Regions from separate parts of the Fictibacillus sp. NRS-1165 genome, predicted to be linked through region 3. Evidence: predicted binding sites of a transcription regulator. Region 3 holds the regulator's gene; each other region holds the start of a gene.
What was found. Region 3 encodes LexA, which represses DNA repair genes until DNA is damaged. Its sites were predicted from a motif close to CGAACATATGTTCG; they were not measured.

Region 1 (7,270 bases), on a different contig from region 3:
TATTGGAGGAGAAGGTCTAGCAGCCGGAATTTTATGGGCGACCGTGTCTGATATTTCTCCGAAGGGTGCTGAAGGAAAGCTTGCCGGCTTACAAAATTTTGTTGGTAATCTTGCTGGCTGGTTGGCGCCTGTGGTAACTGGTCTGTTAATCTCAAAATTTAATAATTTTACCATTGCGCTTATCATCCCCGTAGTCATTTGCATCATCGCTTCTTTGGCCTACTCATTGATTATCAAAAACCAGAGGATATCATTTAACGAAAATCAAGCAAAAGGAACAGTCGCAAGCTGAATGTGAAATTTAATATATAGGAGGATAAATCATGTTAAAAGTCGATTCTTTAGTGAATTTAAACGAACTTAAATTGTATATCAACGGTGAATGGAAAGACGCTCAAAGTGGAGAAAAGTTCAAGGTGACCAATCCCTCTAATGGAGAGGTGGTCGCTCAAGTTCCTAAGGGGGGACGTATTGAAACGAGAGAAGCGATCGAAGCGGCAGGAGAGGCGTTTAAGTCTTGGTCAAAGTTAACGGCTGCCGAACGAGGCAAGTTTTTACTAAAAATATGTGATCTTATGCACGAATATAAAGATAAATTAGCTGAAATCATGAGCATGGAAATGGGAAAACCATTTACGGAAGCTCAGGGTGAAGTGTTTTTTGCCGCCAGCTATTTGGAGTGGTTTGCAGAAGAAGGACGCCGGATTTATGGAGAAACCATCCCAGCTTCTGCGCCGGATAAAAGGTTAGCGGTAATCCGTCAACCGATCGGTGTGGTTGCAGCGATCACCCCTTGGAATTTCCCGCTTGCAATGATGACTCGAAAGATTGGTCCGGCAATGGCCGCTGGTTGTACGGGGATTATTAAACCGGCTAAACAATCCCCTATCAGTGCACTTGCCTTTAGCAAATTGGTTGAAATGGCGGGAGTTCCAAATGGGGTCGTAAACGTAGTGACCGGAGATACGGGCCAGATCTCAGACGAAATTTTTGAAAATCGGATCGTCAAGAAAATCTCTTTTACTGGCTCTACTGAGGTAGGGAAAATATTGGTGAGTAAATCAGCTCCTCAACTGAAAAGGTTATCTCTTGAGCTTGGCGGGCATGCACCGTTCATCGTCTTTGAAGATGCCGATCTTGAAGAAGCGGCGGCTGGCGCTGTTGCAAGCAAATTTAGAAACACTGGACAGACTTGTGTCTGCGCCAACCGGATTTATGTTCAGCGTTCTGTGATGGAACGGTTCACAGCATTGTTTGTGGAAAAAACAAAAGCCCTTAAAGTTGGAAATAGTCTAGATCCTTGTTCTGAAGTAGGGCCACTTGTCAGTCAGGATGGTATCGAAAAAGTAGAAGAACATGTACAGGATGCTATTGCCAAAGGAGCACAACTTCTTTGCGGTGGTAAAAGACTAGAAGGTGAATTATCGCAGGGCTTGTTCTATGAACCTACCATTTTAGGTGACGTAACAAACGATATGCGCATTACAAATGAGGAAACATTCGGACCTGTTGCGCCAATCATCCCTTTTGACACAGAGGAAGAGGTAATTCAATTCGCCAATGATACCATATATGGTTTAGCGGCCTATTTATATACACAGAATGCGAGTCGTTTAGTAAGGGTTTCAGAAGCTTTAGAATTTGGCATTATTGGGTTGAACGATGCGATTCCTACCGTTGCTCAGGCACCATTTGGCGGGATAAAGGAGAGCGGAATGGGAAGAGAAGGCGGCCATCAAGGGATTAAAGACTATTTAGAGGAGAAGTATCTCTCCATGAAGATCCAGATACATTAAGAGATGGCCGGGGCAAAACGTTCATGGAACCTTTGCCCCTTATCCCTGTTTTGTAGGATCTATCCGTTAATGGTAGAGAGAATTTATCTCAAAAAGGGGAGAAATCAAAATGTACGATTTTGCCATTGTTGGGGGAGGGATTGTAGGTTTATCTACAGGCTATGCGCTTACAAAGCGATACCCAGGTGCAAAGATCACTATCATTGAAAAAGAAAAGAAATTAGCTCATCATCAGACGGGGCATAATAGCGGGGTCATCCATTCGGGGATATACTACAACCCCGGTAGTTATAAGGCTCGTTTTGCCCGTCAGGGCAGTACATCCATGGTCGAATTCTGTGAAGAACACGGCATTCAATATGAGGTATGCGGAAAAGTCATTGTAGCGACACAACCGAAAGAGCTGCCTCTTTTGGATAACTTATATGATAGAGGCTTACAGAACAGGTTGGACGTGAAAAAAATTACACCTGAAGAGTTAAGGGAGATAGAGCCACATGTGAAAGGCGAGGGTGCGATCCGTGTGCCAAGCACAGGAATCGCCGATTACAAGGGGGTATCCCATACGTTTGCCCGAATAATAGAGGAAGGTGGAGGAGACCTCCGTCTTGGTACAAAAGTGGAAAATATTTCGGAGGAAAAAGAAGGGGTGACACTAGAAACGGATCAAGGAACGATTAAAACGAAGTTCCTGATTAATTGTTCGGGCTTGCACAGTGATCGTATCGCTAAATTGTCCGGCTTGAATACGGGTATGAAAATTGTACCGTTTAGAGGGGAGTATTATGAACTCATACCCGAAAAAAGGTACCTAGTGAAACATTTGATTTATCCTGTCCCAAATCCGGATTTTCCGTTTCTTGGTGTTCATTTTACACGAATGGTTAATGGCGAGGTCCATGCCGGTCCAAATGCGGTATTAGCGTTTAAGCGAGAGGGTTACACGAAAACGGATATCAACGTGAAAGATCTTATGGAGGTTTTGACCTTTCCTGGTTTTTGGAAGATGGCCATGGCGAACATGAAAGAAGGCATGAAAGAATATGTGCGTTCTTTCAGCAAGACCGCGTTTCTCCGTAGCTTACAACAATTAATTCCAGAGTTGACGGAGAAGGATATTGTACCTACTCATGCAGGAGTGCGGGCGCAGGCGCTGATGCATGATGGACGAATGGTCGATGACTTTGCCATCTTTTCAGGGGAAAAGTCATTGCATATTTGTAATGCCCCATCACCAGCAGCCACAGCATCCCTTGAGATTGGAAAGGAGATCGTTGAACACTTCGCTACACGGTTCCAGCTTAAAGACAAACTTGCATAAAGGAGAAGAGGTAATCAGGGGAGGTCAGAGGACCTTCCTTTTTCAGGCATCCATGCCCGTTTTTATTCTAGAGCTATCTGGTTCACAATAAACAGGTGTTGTGAATACCGCTGTTTATTCAGTTTTTTATAATGATAGTGCGGGCTGCTTTCTAGGTTCGGAGTTTTTATGTCTTTCCAAGTCCTGGATCAGAATTAATGAATTAATCCCTCGCATCTAAGAAGGTACTTTGAACGATAATTCGACCATGTATACATGATAATCATGACAACCTGGACGAATGGGCTCTCTTCAAAGATGTTAATTTCTGATTTTGTTAGCACATACTAGTTCGTTGAGTTCCATGTTTTTGATTGGAATGACCTCCTCATTACCGTTCTTTCATTTTCAAGATTGATATTGTCCTTTTACTCATGTGGAACACCTCCAATGTTAAATATCATTTTTCGAGTTGGTAAAACAAATCTTGTAAGGGTTTATCTGCATTTGTCATTTATTTTCAGTGTTACACGAACGTATATTCGCTTATAATAAAAACAGGAAGGTGATGAATATGCTTCGTCATCGAGGGAAGATGAAATGGCAAGGGATGTTCATGCCTGAACATGTAAAGAGTCTTAGGGAATATGATTGGGACAACCAAAACAAAACGAAACCAGATCTCGATCAGCAACAAATGGAGCTAATAGAACAAACCATCTGCGAGGCGATGGCTGAAAATTTAGCCTTGTGTTTCACCTATTTTAAAGACGGGGATTTTCATTTGTTGATTGGTAAGGTCCATTATGTCGATACCTTTAGAAGAGAACTACGAATAGTGGATTCCCATGGGGAAATCGACAAAATTAAATTGGCTGATTTAGTGGAAGTGAGAATCAATTAAAAACAGCAGCGTATATACGATGCTGTTTTCCTTACGAATTGAAGGTTGAAAAATCCGGCCTCAAGATTCACACCTTTATGATTAAAGAAAGTCGCGTTAATCTACAAAAAGCCATCGATTCCGGACATTGAACAACCATTCCGATTATTAGAAGAAATGCTGCATAGATGAAAATAGCAAAAGGAGACCGATATGGTCTCCTTTTTACTGTCTAGCTACACGAAATAATTTTCGTATGATATTCGTGATCGTGCCAAGAACTAAAGAAGTAACAAGTGAAGTGACAATAACGCTAATTATCAATCCGGCTGTCATCGGACCGAATACGTTCATCGTGAACAGGACGAAGGACAATAGAAAAAATACAATGTAATCAACCTTTTTAAATCCTTTGAAAAAAGACAAAGGTTAACACCTCCTTAACTCTTCTTATAATATCTCTTTATTGTTCCGTTTTTCGTGCATTGAACTGTATGTTTGATATAAAATTCTTGAATAATTAGACCAATACCATAAACTTCAAAACCAACGTGAAAATTTCCGGAAGCATAAGCATTATAGGATGTGCCGGAACGTTCTTTCCATTTCTTCCTTCCATCCTGTCACCTGCCAGAAAGAAAGACTTCCTCTTTTATTATACGCGTCATATCCACTGTGGTAATAAGCTTTTGAACCAGTATATCTAAATTTCGATGTGACTGAGACGGTAAACAGCTTCAGTCCCACCCATGCGATGGTTGGCTATATCTAAGTCTTGTACTTTATGTCTTATTCAGTTAATTCGTCACCGGTTACAATCTTATCCTAATCATCCTGAAAACTAGTAAAAAACCACCGTCTTATTAGCATAAGGCGGTGGTTGTGGTACGTAATTACGATGATCCAAACGACACCTCTCAGGGTATTTAACTTAGAAAATCAACAGCCAGTTTGATAGAGGACCAAAGGGCAAGAACGGTACAAGCGACTAACAGCACATTTTCATACCATTTGTTGACATACTGCCCCAATGACTTTTTCTGATTCGTCATAATCAGAAGGCCTACGGATATTACTGGTAAACCAACCACGGATAGTATATTTATAAATACGACCAAACTAACGAACCCAGGCATACCTGGAATCGACCATATGACCGGAGTAATAAGGATAAACATACTAAACCATTTGAACAATGGATCGTTTTGGGGTTTGTCACCGTATTTTTTCTTACGTTCTTTATTCGCGGTATGAAGACCATCAATCGCGACTTTCGGAAATACCGTAGCAAAGGCAACCGCGCTACTAAATAACCCGCCGATGACACCAAGGTAGAACACAACAAATCCGAAAGTGCCTAGATGAACAGCAAGAGCTTGAGCGAGATCTTGAAGACTAGTGATTCGAATACCGTTTGGTTTTAATACCTCCGCTCCAACCACCCATACGGCCAGGTCAAGAACGATAGCCACACAAATCGCGAATAACAAGTCTCTACGTTGAAATTTTAAATGAATAGGTTTCGTCCATCCTTTTTCCTTAAAACCATATGGGTAGATAAAATTCGCAATAGAGCCAGAAACAGCACCTACAAGTGAAATCGCCATTAGAAAGGCACCGTATACACCAACGTCTTTAGGGATGCTAAAACCAACTGTTCCTTTTGCAATGGCACCCACATCCGGTGTCGCCATAATGGCTACCAGAATTAAACAAAAGGTTTTGAGTGCGAGTAATAACTTCATCCCATTTTCAAGCGTATTATATATACTACGTCCAATTAGAATAAAACCAGCAAGAACGACAATAATGGCCCACATAAAGACATTGCCAAAGCCTAAAAGATGAGTTAATCCCTCAGCAGCACCCTTGATCATGTAAGAGTTAAATAAATGGCCCATAATGAGGGCATATCCCCCAAGGAAATAAGGATAGAACTTGTGAAGGCGGCTGAAACCTTGTATGAGAGTAAGGCCTTCTACGTTACATAGTGTGTACCGTGACATGATGGAGACGATTACATAACGAATGATTAAAGAAAGGGCGAGGACCCACATGAGAGCATATCCGTAGTGGGCTCCAGCAATGGAAGAGTCAACGAGGTCCCCGGCTCCAAGCCATGCTAGAACAGCAATAACGCCCGGTCCAAATGAAGCCAATAATTCTTTAAATCTTTGTAATCTAGATTTCGCTGGAAATGCGGTTGACGTTTCAGGCGATAACTCAAGATTCGAATTTGGCTGATTTTCCATTCAACTAATCCTCCTAAAGTTGATGTTCTAACCATATTTTTTTCAAACTCTTGAAACCGCTTTCAATTTTCGGGTGTTATTAAAATGAATTTGTACCTACTCAGCTCTACAATCTACATTAACAAAATAGAGGCAATTACAGAGCCAGAAAGAAACTCAGCAAGCCAAAAATGGTCATCGTATGCAGATACGGTTCGTTTTGGATATGAGGTTATACTTCTTCTGGAAACGCCTTACGTTCATTCTCATTGCTTTCTATTTCAAAATGGAGAAGAGGTAAAACAAGAATGCAAAAGAAACTACCAGGAAGAAGTTACAATATCTATGTATGTTCTAAAAAGAGTGATTGATAGATGTACGCTAAGTCAAGCCATTGCCTGGCTTGTACCCTTTCGTCTGGAACGACCATTTTTAATTATGATGTATAACTTCTCTTATTTTTCTTCAATATCTGACGATATCCCTTTTTACTGAATGGTCACAAAGCTAACTTGGACCCCTCAACCCCTTTTCTGTAACCCCCTTTCGTCTAAACATACGAAAACACTGAGCTTACGAACGTTTCTACTGCCTAAAACAGGGTGTTAGAGTACGTCTTCGCAATCATGACAGTTACCCGTCTTCACTGAAGTAGTAAGCGCTTACATAAACCATTGCAAATACTCGTGATGTCTTGTATACTTGTACTCAAAGTTTATTTTATATTCACAATATTGTCAAATATTAATATTTTTTATGGAATTTTAATTGTTGAATTCAAGATATTCAATGCAGATTTAGAAAAGGTGGGAGGAAGCTCACAATGACGAACAGCCCTTTTAAACTGAGTTATACAGAAGACCTTAACCTGGACCCTTTAGATCACACTCAAGCGTTTATCCCCCTTGGTGAAGCCGTGTATCAAAAATTGAAAACAGCCATTGTACAAGGTCACTTAATACCAGGACAGCTGTTAAGCGAAAACAAGATTGCAGAAAAGTTAGCTGTGAGTCGTACACCTGTCCGTGAAGCCATTCGGGTATTGGGATCTAAAAATTTA
Region 2 (7,270 bases), on a different contig from region 3:
AAAACCTGGCAGACTAAAAAGAACCTGCTCTTATGCAGGTTCTTTCTATGTGCCCGAATTTGATGATCGGTAAGCTGTGCAGCAAACTTCTATATTTTCATAAGCTTCGGATTCTGAACCTGCAATCGGCCCCCGCTCTAAACGATTCCTGATCATCGGCATCCGTTCACCTCCGCTCTTTTACATCTTATTTTTTGTTGATGCGATCCTTTTTATTCGATAAACCAAAAGCTCTGCTGACAAAAATCAGCAGAGCAGAAGGATGAAGCAATTATTTGGCTTGTTTGTGCAAGGATTCTTCAGTTCCATCCTTGCCTTTACTTCTATTTAAATACCAATACAAAGGTAATCCAATCAGGGTAACACCTATAGCTGTAAGACTGTCTCTCGGATTATCAATAATCGTTGCGATGACGATGTAGCCAGCCCCTATGATCGCAAACGCTGGAACAAGTGGATACAGAGGAACACTGTACGACCGCTCCTTCTTTTTGTTTCGCTTTCTCAAAAGGAAGACAGCAAAAAAGGCAAAAATGTAAAAGATATAAATAGCGAATATCGCCATGGCTGACAGATAATCCGGATTAGACAACAGCATCAGGATAACAGCGAACACGACTTGCAGTCCTGTAGCAGGAATCGGTGTTCCAAACTTCTCGGAAACGGAGGCTAGAAAATGGGATGCCGGCAGCTGTTTCCGTTGAGCCATGGCGTAAGTTACCCGCGGAAATGTTAGGATCTTACCATTCAAACACCCGAAGATAGAAACCGCAATCCCAATGGCAATAAGCTTCCCTCCGACCTGACCGAATAATAGAGTCGCCGCTTTACCTGCTGAGTTCTCGCCAAGGCTTACAATCGTACTTGCCGGCAGAACATGAAGCATCGCGATATTTACAAGCAGATATGCTGCGGTAACAATGAGGATGCCCCCGATGATGGCTTTCGGGAGGATCTTGGCAGGATTTTTCATTTCACCCGCTACAAATCCGACCATGAGCCATCCGTCATACGCCCATAATGTCGCAAGTATAGCGGCTCCCATACTAATCTCACCACCAGTCAACCCGCTGCCTGCAGAAAGAACCTGTTCATTTCCTTTCCAAATCCCAAACACAATAATTAATACAATGGGAAGGAGTTTACCGGCCGTGGCGACATTCTGTACAATTCCTCCATACTTCGTGCCGAAACTGTTAATGACCGCTAAAAAAACGACCGTTATGATTCCGATCCAGGGGCCAGCCTTTTCATTCCATTCGAACAGATTTGTGATTAAAGAACCGAAATACAGCCCAAGGCCCCCAATAATCGCTGGTCCGTAAATGACAGTCTGAACCCAGCCGCTTAAATACCCCCATACTTTTCCGTATACTTCTTCCATATAGACGTAGAGTCCGCCTGTTTTCGGTATTTGAGTGGCTACTTCAGCTATTGTCAGGCCGCCTGCCAAGGTGATCAGCCCGCCCAGCAGCCACGCAAGCAATGCCATACTGGAGCCGCCCGCATACTCAATTACTTTTCCAGGCTTCATAAAAATACCTGATCCGATCACTGTTCCGATTACAATAGACATCGCCACTGAAAGCCCGATGTCTTTTTTGAGACTTGCTTCTGTGTTCACTCTGCTGTCCACTCCCAAACTATTTTTGTCTACTCTAGAAGGACTTCTTGTAAAAACCTTATCATAGCCGGGATGATCTGTCACTACGATCAAAAATAGTAATAGTATTCAAAAAAATACAAATATATTATTATAGAAGTATAGGGCTTTCCCATCTTTCTTCAGATACCCTTTTTAAAAGCGGTAATTCCCAAATACAACAGCCCGATCAGTCCAAAGAGCGGATAGAGATAGTGCAATAGTGAAGAGTATCCAAAAAGGCTGATTAAATATCCCCCTCCCATCAAAAGGCACAGTATAACGTTGGAGGAAAGCTTGATGTATTGTTTTGCCGGTTCCAGCAGGCCGAATAAATTGCCGATCAAGGTCGTGAAAATTTCGCCATAGACTACGATCAAAAAAAGAAAATGAACAATTGCACCAAGCTTGCTGATGATCTCTGCGACCGGTATTTCATGATGTATGGACTGCGGCACTAAATAAAGAGCAAAATGGCTGTTAAGCAAGATAAAAGTTAATCCCAGGCCTCCAATAAATCCGCCCCATTTAATAACTGTCTCATCCTCTGCTTCACGGCTTAACGGCACGAGAACAGCCTGGGACAGGGTTAAGTTAAACGCGGCATAAGTAAAAGGGCTGAAGAGCCATTTCCAATGCCGGGTAAAATCTTCCGTTCGGATAAGGGGAGCTTCTATAGGTGAAAAAAACATAGATACCGAAATGATGATCGAAAACAGAATCATGACAGGAACGATAACCGAATTCGTCCATAAAATACCGTCCATTCCTTTTTGCATCACTATGAAGCACAGGATGACCGTTAGGATGATCCCTGCATGAAATGGCAGATGAAGCTGTTCTGAGAATAAAGCCCCCGTCCCTGACAGCATGACCGATGTGACCCCAAACAACATGATAAACATGATAAGATTGATTCCTGTGGCAATCCGGTCCCCAAACAAATACCGGTTTAACGCTTCATAAGTGTCTGCGCCGATTGTTCGTGCAAGCAGCATGATTTTCGTACCCAGATAAATAAACAGGAAACCGCTGATTAAGATCCCCAAAAAACCGGCAGAACCATGAACGGTAAAAAACTCCACAATCTCTCTTCCCGTCGCAAAACCCGCTCCTACAACCGTGCCGATATAAGTGGCAGCAATTTGAATAATCTGTTTACGCCGTATACCCATCATACCCTCCAACTCCGCCCGTCCTTTCTGTTTAAATGTATGCCTGGACGAGGATTTTAGAAGGGCACTGTGAGAGCGGAACGCATTCCTTTTAAACATTAAACCCTTTAAGAGGAGATCGGAAAACGATAATAAACGTGTCCAGTAAATGTCTCAATTGCATCCCATCGGGAATACGATATCTCCACCAGATTAACGAACTCCATTGCTGCGCATATGGTTTCGATAATCTCCTCATGTTGCTGTCCATCAAGCACCGGTCTTTCAATTTTGGTATTGGTCCAATCGTATGCTCTTAAAGCACAATATGCTGCGGTATAAACCATACCTTGCCATTATTTCATTTTTCCACGGTCTCATATCAATGAAACCACTCCCTTAATTCCATAATATTACCGAACAAACGTTCTTGAAAACTGGAAAATAAAGAGAGAACCGACTTTATGCTGTCGATTCTCCGTATGAAAACCTAATCCTTATCCAACTTCCCCTCTAACAAAACTAGGTTTTCTTGGAAGTTATATTCGGCAAATTGAGCACCATACGCGTAATTAACCATTTTAAGCCACAAATCAGAACGTTTACCTATTTGGTATAGCGACTTTTTATGCTTGACAACAACACTCTCAAACGATTGATCGTAGATAGCTGGCGGGAATGAGCACCGTCCATCACACCGACCTTTGCAATGGTTGAGGTGTTGGTCGGTAAGATAGCACCTAATAGCACCTTTCTCTCTACAGCGGTTAGGAAGTTACCGAATTACATTCCCTTTCGAAAAAAGCCCCGATTTGAAGGATTTTCTTCATTAATCTTCTATCTTCACTTTTCCTAAATCATCTTGTATTACCTTGCTTAGATCTTTCTGTTTTGACCGCAGATAAATGTCATCCATGATAAATACCAAGTCGTTCTCTCTGTTTAAAACAGCGAATTGATAGCCCTCTAAGTTCTTTTCTAACTCATTTATTTGCGGTTGGGTTAATTCGTTTGGTATTTCTTCAACAAACTGTATATGCATTTCCTTGCTTTGTGAGTCTCCCTTTTTAAATGATGGTCCTGGCTTTGCCAAAGTTTGCTCCAGCGAAGTGACTTCCATAGTTTCATCGGGGAAACCAATCACAAAGGAGTAGTCAATTCCTTGTGATAAGAATTTTACAAGCTTACCGCTTAAATGGTAGTCCATATCAAGAACAATCTTTTTTTCCTAAATACTTAAATGATCTAGGGTGAAAATTGAATTTGTCAAATCGTTTACCAAAATCCAATTGTTTTTGTAAAGTCAATTCTTCTTTTTCAGGTTTGGCGGCTTGCGCGCTCGGGACGTTCTCTTCTTTAGAAACCGGCTTGGTTTCCTCTTTAGAACAACCTGTAATCGCTATTAACAAAATCAAGCAAGCCAGAATTTTTTTCATAAAACTTCATCCTTACATTTTTTGTTGATCTGAATAATTTGGTTGTTATTTTTCTGATAATTATCTGCTTAGCTTTCGGTTCGATTTAGTTCCTATACCGCTTTCTCTCGCCACCAGATCTGCCCGACTGAACGGCTTTATAATAAAGTCAGGCGCATTTTCTATCCTACATAAGAGAGCAACCGTTCTACAGAATGGTTGCTCTTTGTTGAGCGTCGAATTGTTAGTCCTCTAAATTTCCCTTATGTCCACCAAAGGATTTCTCCATTCATCCATAAATGTTAGTTACACCCTTTACTATGGCTAGGCATATATCAATGACTATAACCCTTTTGAAGACGTCTATATTTTATGGAAAATTCTTTTTCTCCTAATCTGTTGTTACTTAGAAAAAAATTAAGTGAGAGTGGAAAATGATGAGCATAGAGATAATCATTATGGGATTATTTGTGGGTTTTTTAATAGGTTTAACAGGAGTAGGAGGCGCAGCTCTTTTAACTCCTATTTTAATTATAGCCGGAATCAATCCCTCTATTGCCGTAGGTACTGATCTTGTCTACAATTCGATTACTAAACTTTTTGGCACTGTACAACATTGGAGACAAAAAACAGTTAATGTACAATTAGTCAACTTTCTTGCTATTGGCAGTATTCCAAGTGCCACTGTAGCGATCATCCTACTGAATAACTATACCAACAGGTTTAATCAAGATCAAATCATTAAAAATGTGCTCGGATATGTTTTGATTTTAGTTGCCCTATCGATTATTGTACGCATGTTTTTCGATAAAAAGTTAAGGCCCAACCGTTTGCAATTAATGCCAATTGAACAAAAAAAAGGATTAACAATTTTTATTGGTATGCTATTGGGTTTTATTGTAGGCCTTACCTCCATTGGATCTGGGTCATTGTTTGCTGTTGCGATACTTTACCTCTATCAACTAAAGGGCTCAGAGTTAGTAGGTACAGATATTGCGCATGCATTTTTGTTAGTAACGGTTGCTGGCTTACTCTATTTAGGAGTGGGTAGCATCAATTATCCTATTGTGATGAATCTACTTACAGGTTCGATACCCGGTGTATTGATTGGAAGCACATTGTCTGTCAAAGTACCAACAAGACCACTTCGAACCGTTGTCGCATTGCTAATCTTGATTAGCGGCATCAAACTTTTATAACGGGAAAAATCAGAAAAAATCGAAGCGTAGACCCTTCCGCCTCGTTTTTTTTTCGTTACTATAGCATCGCGTCGTTATTGATCAAAATGTCCTGAATATCAACATGTGTAGTGATAGCTTTGATATGCAAAGGCACAACAACTGTAAATGTTCAGAAAATAATCTGAGTCAATCCTTTATGACTAGCTTGGAACTTTAGGCATGTAACCTTAATATACTAAGAATGAAAATCAATGTTATGAAACGCAAATTGTTTACATTACAAGGAGGGAGGTACGATGATGGCTGAATTATCCTATAAATATCTTACGGACAAAGACTATACAAGAATAAACAATACCCTCGCCGGAAGCAGCTCATTAGATATTATCAAATGGGCTTATGAAACCTTTAAAGATGAGCTTGTTTATGCCTGCAGTTTTGGTGCAGAAGGGATGGTCATTCTCGACCTTATAAGCAAGGTGCGACCTGACGCAAAAGTTATTTTTCTTGATACAAATGTCCATTTCAAAGAAACGTATGAGTTAATTGATCGCGTGAAACAAAAATATCCTTGTCTACAGATTGAATTGCTCCAACCTGCCCTTTCAATAGATGAGCAAGCGGTACAATACGGAGATGCCTTATGGAAAAGAAATCCTGATTTATGTTGCAGTATGCGTAAACTTGAACCGCTCGAGAAGATTTTAAACACCAAAAAGGCTTGGATGTCCGGTTTAAGAAGAGACCAATCCCCGACTCGTGCCAACACACAATTCATTAATAAAGATGACCGTTTCTCATCAATAAAAATTTGTCCCCTAATTCATTGGAAATGGGAGGATGTATGGGACTATATTTACCTAAACCAATTACCATACAATACATTGCACAAAAGCGGATACCCAAGTATTGGTTGCATTCATTGTACTTTGCCGGTTAACGACGGTAGCCATTTACGCGCAGGTCGTTGGACCGGCTTAAACAAAACGGAGTGCGGTCTGCATCTGAAAACCTCAAAAAATAAGGAGTGATCCCTTATGATTGAGCCTCACGGCGGAACATTAATCAATCGGGTAAACCTAGAATATGACTGGTCATCGGTTCAACAGCAAGTAGAGCTGGATTCTTTCGCTTTATCTGATCTTGAATTGATTGCGATCGGAGCCTACAGTCCAATTACAGGCTTTATGGGTGAAAAAGATTACCAAACTGTTTTAAATGACATGAGACTATCAAGTGGCCACGTATGGAGTATTCCGATCACCCTTCCGGTTTCGGAAGAGAAGGCCATTTACTTAAAACTCGGTGAAAAAGTAAAACTTGTTCATAAAGGAATTGTATATGGGATTTTGAGACTGGAAGAAAAATATCATCCAAATAAACATTTGGAAGCGGCAAAGGTATATCAAACCACAGACCTCGCTCACCCCGGCGTAAAAAAGCTCAGGGAGCGGCCGAGTATGTACCTTGCCGGACCAATTACCCTTGTAAAACGCCTGCCAAAGAATGAATTCATTGAGTTTTTCGACGATCCAAAAGAAACGAGAGCAGCCTTTAGGAAGCGGGGCTGGAAAACCATCGTCGGCTTTCAAACAAGGAATCCTGTTCACCGGGCACATGAATACATTCAAAAATCTGCTCTGGAAATGGTTGATGGACTATTCCTTCACCCTCTGGTAGGCGAAACAAAGGCGGATGACATTCCTGCTCCAATTCGAATGGTGAGTTACCAAGTCTTACTTAAAAATTATTATCCACAAAACCGCGTGTTTCTTGCGGTGTTTCCGGCGGCGATGAGGTACGCAGGCCCCAGAGAAGCGGTCTTTCACGCGTTGGTAAGAAAAAATTATGGATGTACACATTTTATAGTCGGGCGGG
Region 3 (7,270 bases):
CTATAAAAAGCCAACGGGATACAAGATACAGTCCAAAATATTTATGACCCGTAGCCTGTCCTTGCTTTTAGCGGATTGAGCCAGCCATAACGATAATATTTAAAATCCATCGCAAAAAAACAGCGTTCATACTTTCGGATATTTTCAAAAATAGCGGTTTCCGCTTCAAAGCTGCCTACACTTTGAAGGATCATGTAACGTTCGGAAAAACTGAGCCGTGCAGAGCTTTTTTCACACTCCAAAAGAAAGGAATGGGCTTCGGCTTGAAATCCTTTCGAAGACAAGAGCATCTGTTTGATAAAGGATTGAAGAGGACTCGGCTGAAGTGGAGAGGTGATGTAATGAATCTGTTTTAGCAGAATGTCTTTTTGCACAGTAAAGGTTTTGTATTCTTCCAAAAAAAGCTGAAAGAGCTTGATTTCTTTCCCGAAATATTCCTCTGCGACATCTTCGTTGATCTTATAGATGAAATACTCTCTCAAGACCGCCACCCCTCTCCTTTTTTACATCAAGTATAAAGGATTCTTTACAAAATACTTGTCTTATACTGGAGCATGCGTCCACTTCTTTTGTCGAAAACAGAAAAACCCGGAGGACATCTCCGGGTTTCAATCCATTATTTATTAAATAAAGCTTTTACTTTGTTTGAAACATTTTCTACGGTGAAGCCATACTCAGCAATGATTTTATTCCCAGGTGCTGAAGCTCCGAACTTGTCGATTGCAAGGGTATCGCCATCTAAACCTACATATTTGTGAAGCCCTTGAGAGGCTGCCATTTCAATACCAAGTCTCGCTCTTACAGATGAAGGAAGAACGCTCTCTTTGTATTCTGCAGATTGCTGCTCGAAACGATCCCAAGAGGGCATAGAAACAACGGAAGTTTCAATTCCATCTTGTTTCAATTGTTTTTGTGCTTCAATGGCCAGACTCACTTCAGACCCAGAAGCGAGCAATAGTGCTTGAGGAGTCCCTTCAGCTTCAGAAATCACATAAGCACCTTTTTTAACGTTCTCATAAGCACTTTCTTTCGTCCCGTTCAGGATTGGAAGATTTTGTCTCGTAAGAACAAGCGCTGTTGGCTGATCCACACTTTCAAGTGCAAGCTTCCATGCAGCAACTGACTCATAAGCATCTGCAGGACGAATGACAGAAAGACCAGGCATTGCACGCAATGATGCAAGCTGTTCGACCGGTTCATGAGTAGGGCCGTCTTCACCTACAGCTACACTGTCATGTGTAAACACATACGTTACAGGCAGCTTCATGATGGAAGCAAGACGGATGGCCGGACGCAAGTAATCAGAGAAAACGAAGAACGTTGCACCGAATACTTTTAGTCCTCCATGAAGGGCCATCCCATTAACAGCTGCACCCATCGCAAATTCTCTTACTCCAAACCAGATGTTTCGTCCGCTATAATCTTCACGGCTGAAGTTTGTTTCACCGGTAAGCATCGTGTTGTTGGAACCTGCAAGGTCAGCAGATCCTCCGAATAGCCATGGAATGTTTTGCGCAAATGCATTCAATGCTTTACCAGAAGAAGCCCTCGTCGCGATCGGTTTATCGAATTCCGGAAGGTTTGTGTCAAAGTTTTCAGGAAGCTTGTTCTCAATTGACATTTTCAGCTGTGTAGCAGCTTCGCTGTGCTCTTTTTCATATCGGGCAAACAATTCGTTCCATTCTTCTTCTTTCTTTTTGCTCTCTTCTTTAATGGAAGCAAAATGTTCTCTTACTTCTTTAGGCACGAAGAAGTCTTCTTCAAATACCCAGTTATACGCTTCTTTAGTCAACTTTACTTCATCAGATCCAAGAGGCGCACCATGTGATGCGGACTTACCGGACTTGTTAGGGGAACCATAACCGATCACGGTTTTAACTTCGATCAGTGTCGGATGTGCTGTATCTTTCTTCGCTTCAGCAATTGCATTTTCGATCTCTTTCAGGTTTGTTCCGTCTTCTACTCGAAGAACTTGCCATCCATAAGCTTTAAAACGGTCTTCTACACTCTCGGAGAAAGAAAGATGCAGATCCCCGTCCAGTGAGATGTCATTTGAATCATATAGGACTACGAGTTTGCCCAGACCAAGATGGCCAGCCAAAGAAGCAGCCTCAGCGGATACACCTTCCATCAAATCTCCGTCTCCACAGATGGAATACGTATGGTGGTCAACAACCTCAAAGCCGTCTTTGTTGTATGTTGCAGCAAGGTGGCGTTCTGCCATTGCCATACCTACTGCCATCGCGATCCCTTGTCCAAGGGGTCCCGTTGTTGCATCCACTCCAGCTGTATGCTTGTACTCAGGATGCCCAGGGGTTTTGCTTCCCCACTGACGGAATTGCTTTAAGTCTTCCATGGAAAGGTCATAGCCTGAAAGGTGAAGCAAGCTGTATAGGAGCATGGATCCGTGCCCTGCAGATAACACGAAACGGTCACGGTTAAACCATTCCGGATTTTCTGGATTGTGGTTCATGAATTTCGTCCAAAGACTGTAAGCCATCGGCGCGGCACCCATCGGCATGCCCGGGTGTCCCGATTTGGCTTTCTCAATGCTATCTATAGCCAAAGTACGGATAGTGTTGATAGATAATTGGTCAATTGAAGCAGTAGACATTATTTAATCATCCCTTCATCTACATATGTAAAAGATTTCTCGATACCATCATAAACATATTGAGCATTTTATACAAGCACAATGCCCATCAATAGTGTCCCATAAAATGAATCTTTGATACAAACAAAGAAACCTGTATTATAACTTTTTTGTTATAATACAGGTTTACATTAGTTTAACGCCGGAAACTCACAATAGAAGATATCTTCTCCTTCGTCATAATCCAGTTTCATATCATCTACCAGCCACTGGTCATCCGGCTTCACAAAAAATTTCAATCCGCTTACTTCCTGTATTCGATCCCCATCTCCAGGCTGTGCAGGGCTGATTCCCAAGGCGTATCCTCCATTGCTTGCACTGCCGGCGTACCGTGCGTATAACCGGAGTGCCTCACCCTCATTTAAGTCGATTTCACTATATAATCTGATAACAGAATCCGTTATTGAAAAGGCCAATTTGTTCTCCCCTTTCATCGTTGTTATATAACAGTATATACGATATTCAGAATTTTGCAACAACAAAAGAGCCTGATTTCATATTACAGAAATCAGGCTCTTCTCTTAATGTTTGATATTATTCTGGCTTTTTTTGCTTTCTTTCAGCTTTTGCGGGGTCACATCATTGCCTTCAGGGTCAATAATTTTAAGTGAGTGCAATCTATTTTGAAAAGAAGATCTGACGTTTTTCAGATACTCCTCCCTTAGTTGCTTTTGTTCTTGGGCTTCTTCTGTAGACAAACCTTCTAGCTTTGACTTTTTAGCAAGAAAATTTATACGTTGCAGTTTATCTGGTGTAAGCATGGAGCACCTCTCCTTTTTCTTCGATATGCCTATCGTAACGAATATTAAGTAGAGTTTCCAGTCGGAGCACTTTCTAAATACTCCTTATACCTTCTGTGAACGGTTGCTTTCGATGCTTCATAACCGAACCCCTTTAATGTTACAGCAATTTCGGAAAATGTAAGATCCATATGTCTGAGACGTATGATTTCTTCAATCGGAAGCTGTTTCCGTTCTCTTCCCCCATGATGGATATTCTTTAAGTTATGTTGCGGTTTATAGCCTCTCTGAACGGCCTTTTTCATCCCTCTTTTAATTTTCAAATTATGAAGCTTGCGCTGATATTCTTCTACGACAGCTACGATTTCAAGCACCATGGATTCTGCTTCAGAGAGCTGGTATTCCCCCTGGCTGCTGTATGTATATACCTTAATGTTTCTTTTTTGAAGTTCATGAAGGAGTACGATTTTAGCGTTCCCTCTGCCCAAGCGGGTATCATCGGTTATGAGGAGAACGTCAAATTCTTCAGCCTGCGCCCGCTCGATCATCTCAAAGAGACCCTCTCTCTCTAAGCTGTATCCGCTTTCTCTTTCCTTGATGACTGACACAATTTCAAATCCATGCCTTACTGCAAGTTGTCTCAATTCCTCTTCCTGTCGGGATAAGGAGGCAGTCTGCTCCTCGTTATCCGTGCTTACTCTGCAATAAATGATCGATCTCAATTTTATTTCACCTGTCTTTATCTGCTTTGATCGGTATCGTTAATTTCTGGCCAGGAGTGATCGTCCCTGCCTGAATCGCATTGTTCTTTTCAACCCACTCTACAAATTCCCAATTTGAGCCTTTGCTCTTGGTGTATTCCTCTGCAATCTCCCATAGTGAATCTCCTTTTTCCACTGTGATCTCCATATATTCTTTGGATCCTTCTGCATGTGATTGATAAGCGAACATAATAAACCCTGCTGCAACAATAGATATTAGTATAAATACTGGTGAAAATCCCTTCAACATAAATCCCCCTTACGAATGTGTGTTCTTATTAATTGTTATTATAATAGGAACACCTGTTCTTTACAAGAGTTTTTTTCGAACTTATGTTTGTATATCTTGTTCCTGCATGCTATACTTTTTTCAAGAGTATTCAGTGAATGAGGTGTAATCATGACAAAACTTTCCAGAAGGCAGATTGATATACTGGAATTTATTAAAGAAGAAGTGAATGCAAAGGGTTATCCCCCATCAGTACGGGAAATCGGAGAAGCGGTTGGACTGGCATCCAGCTCCACTGTCCACGGCCATCTATCCAGGCTTGAAAAAAAAGGGCTCATCAGGCGAGACCCTACCAAACCGAGAGCGATTGAAGTACTAGGCCTCGACTCCGAACAGATCATAACGAAAACGCGTTCCGTGAATGTACCGATCATCGGTAAAGTTACCGCAGGTTCCCCGATAACAGCCATTGAAAATGTGGATGAGTATTTTTCATTGCCCGAACATGTAGTTGGCGACGATAATGTTTTTATGTTAACTGTCGAAGGAGACAGTATGATCGAAGCCGGTATCTATGACCGGGACCTCGTCGTCGTCAAACAGCAGCCCACTGCTGAAAACGGTGACATTATCGTAGCGATGACGGAAGAAAACGAAGCCACCGTTAAACGGTTCTTTAAAGAAAAAGATCACATCCGCCTTCAACCGGAGAATTCAGCGCTTGCTCCGATTCTGCTTCCAAACGTCACCATCCTGGGAAAAGTAATTGGAGTCTACCGTACCCTTCAATAAGAAACAAATTAAGCACCACGGGCGATCTCGCCTGCGGTGCTCATTTTGTTCACCCGTTTTCTTTTCACTTACCGTTCCGGTTACATCTAAAGGGCAGCTAAGAACAAGGGCAGCTAAGAACCAGACCTTTCGGAAATACTTTGAGCTTATTGCTAACAAAAACCTCCAAAATATAGATGGTGCTCTATCATCTCTCTATTCTCTCGCAAGGGGCTATGTTCACTAGAAAAAAGTAAGATTATTGCGATTCTCGGAAGTGCCAGCGGTTTTGATCCGCTCACTTATCGACTTCTCCGCAAGTCCATACCCGTCCATAGTCTGCCTGCGGTGACCTATAAGCGTCAGATTCTGCAAGGGCATAAGTTGGACTACCTGCTAATAGTCCAGTCATTATGCCTCTTTTACGAAAGAGGCTCCAACATTCTTGCCATCCGGCCAATCATTTGGTGAATGGGAGAATTGGTTGGAGATCCTGTGATTGGTACCGCCATGTTAATCGAAAAAAAACCATTTTAATTAAAGAATCGCGCCGAGCCGTTAAAGAAGGAATCATTATCGCTCTCCAGGCTTCACTGTCAGAAACCATGTTCTATACGATTACCTTCGGATGAAAAGCAGCACATTTGAACTTTCAAAAACAATCCGAAAATTATTTCTTAGAAGACAACTTTCGGCATGAACGACATCTTCCCCTCTTCGCAGAAACTCCCTGCATGGCCCTGCACTTCCGATGACCGCAAAATCAACAATTCGAAATCGTCTTGTTGTTGAAGCGCTCTCGAACACAATAACGACTACATCCCTTGTTCGAGGTGACAATAGTTTACCTCCTTGTAGATAGTTGATACTCTATAGGATGCAATGACCAATCGATGCGCAATGGACAAAGATGGAGTTTAATCAATTTTTGTCCTGTTCCCTCTTTCCCAAGGCAAATATTCATCAAGTCTTACACAGTACTCACTATTTTTGGATGCTCTCAAAAAACACTATACGATTTCCGAATGGGTCATTCATGCACCGCTCTTGAGTGTTCCATGGCGTAGTTTGGATTCCAGGACGAGCATACTTGTATTTCTTCGCAAGCAGATGAGAATGTAATAACCTGATATTTTCGACTTCGATTCTGAGTGCAGCTGTTAAATAGTTATAGTCAATTTAAAAACAATACACAAGATTAGCGCTAGCCAGATCATGATGATGAGAATAGCAACAAACCAATTTTCAGGTCTGTTATCTTCGTTAAAATCTTTTGCTTTAATTTCACATTCGTTAAGGACATCTTCGGGAATCATCTTTAAGGCTAACATTATTCCCAACGGTACTATAATTACATCATCTAAATAACCTAAAACCGGAATAAAATCAGGTATTAAATCAATCGGACTGAATGCATAAGCTACTACACATGCAGTAAATACTTTAGCATACCAAGGTACTCTATTATCCCTGCAGGCCAAATATAGAGTTAATAATTGTTGTTTTAGCTTTCTTGCCCAAGCCTTTATTGTCTTCATTTGCCCTCCTTATAAAATCGACAGGCGGGATTTGATAAGAATTTCATCTAATTTAAAATGTACTTTATGTAGATTGTCAGGCTGGAATTCGTCTGATGAATCTTCATCTCACCGGTTATCAAAAGAGTTGTTTGAAATGGCGGTCAGTGGGCTAATCCCACGAATGACTGGATTACTAAAACTAAATATATCATACAATGGGATGAACTGCTTCAGCTGCAATATTTTAATCGGCAGCTTAGTTTATCAATTCATTTAACAAATTTATAAGTGGATAAATAAAAAAAGAAGGCCTGAAGCATTTAACTGCTGCCAGGCCTTTTTTTATGCTATAGAAGAAAAAGGACATTTAAATATACCCAAACGCTCTAAAAAGCAATTAGAAAGCAAGTTACTTATACCTCATTTTCTCTTTGCTGTTCAGTAGAGAAAGATGCCGTTTCACCCTCATTGCCCGGTTCTTTTTGAAAACCCTTATCGAGCTGACCGGCATTTTCAATATCTCCCGAAGCCCGGTATCCTGCTACTTCCTCATTGCTGGTTGTTCCATATAGACCCATGCCACCGAGCTGTGCTCG

Region 1: the regulator LexA is predicted to act here: its motif matches at 3,628-3,641, upstream of ABHN01_RS09230 (YolD-like family protein).
Region 2: the regulator LexA is predicted to act here: its motif matches at 3,214-3,227, upstream of ABHN01_RS01330 (YolD-like family protein).

The regions. Positions count from the first base shown of each region.
Region 1 covers NZ_JBDPNU010000021.1:65,793-73,062, forward strand. The annotation lists gene ABHN01_RS09215 (MFS transporter) at 1-292, shown strand, start outside; gene ABHN01_RS09220 (NAD-dependent succinate-semialdehyde dehydrogenase) at 324-1,796, shown strand; gene lhgO (L-2-hydroxyglutarate oxidase) at 1,906-3,117, shown strand; gene ABHN01_RS09230 (YolD-like family protein) at 3,671-4,000, shown strand; gene ABHN01_RS09235 (hypothetical protein) at 4,205-4,405, opposite strand; gene ABHN01_RS09240 (Nramp family divalent metal transporter) at 4,906-6,231, opposite strand; gene ABHN01_RS09245 (hypothetical protein) at 6,316-6,705, shown strand; gene ABHN01_RS09250 (GntR family transcriptional regulator) at 7,034-7,270, shown strand, end outside.
Region 2 covers NZ_JBDPNU010000004.1:22,815-30,084, reverse strand. The annotation lists gene ABHN01_RS01345 (YecA family protein) at 1-17, shown strand, start outside; gene ABHN01_RS01340 (APC family permease) at 272-1,624, opposite strand; gene ABHN01_RS01335 (YkvI family membrane protein) at 1,786-2,817, opposite strand; gene ABHN01_RS01330 (YolD-like family protein) at 2,925-3,143, opposite strand; gene ABHN01_RS01325 (hypothetical protein) at 3,626-4,003, opposite strand; gene ABHN01_RS01320 (hypothetical protein) at 4,005-4,232, opposite strand; gene ABHN01_RS01315 (sulfite exporter TauE/SafE family protein) at 4,649-5,410, shown strand; gene ABHN01_RS01310 (phosphoadenylyl-sulfate reductase) at 5,692-6,423, shown strand; gene sat (sulfate adenylyltransferase) at 6,430-7,270, shown strand, end outside.
Region 3 covers NZ_JBDPNU010000088.1:20,732-28,001, forward strand. The annotation lists gene sirA (sporulation inhibitor of replication protein SirA) at 42-482, opposite strand; gene tkt (transketolase) at 617-2,614, opposite strand; gene ABHN01_RS24235 (iron-sulfur cluster biosynthesis family protein) at 2,785-3,069, opposite strand; gene ABHN01_RS24240 (DUF896 domain-containing protein) at 3,175-3,414, opposite strand; gene ABHN01_RS24245 (YneB family resolvase-like protein) at 3,459-4,115, opposite strand; gene yneA (cell division suppressor protein YneA) at 4,123-4,401, opposite strand; gene lexA (transcriptional repressor LexA) at 4,555-5,175, shown strand; gene ABHN01_RS24260 (hypothetical protein) at 5,773-5,994, opposite strand; gene ABHN01_RS24265 (glyoxalase superfamily protein) at 6,139-6,333, opposite strand; gene ABHN01_RS24270 (YkvA family protein) at 6,315-6,692, opposite strand; gene ABHN01_RS24275 (hypothetical protein) at 7,088-7,270, opposite strand, start outside.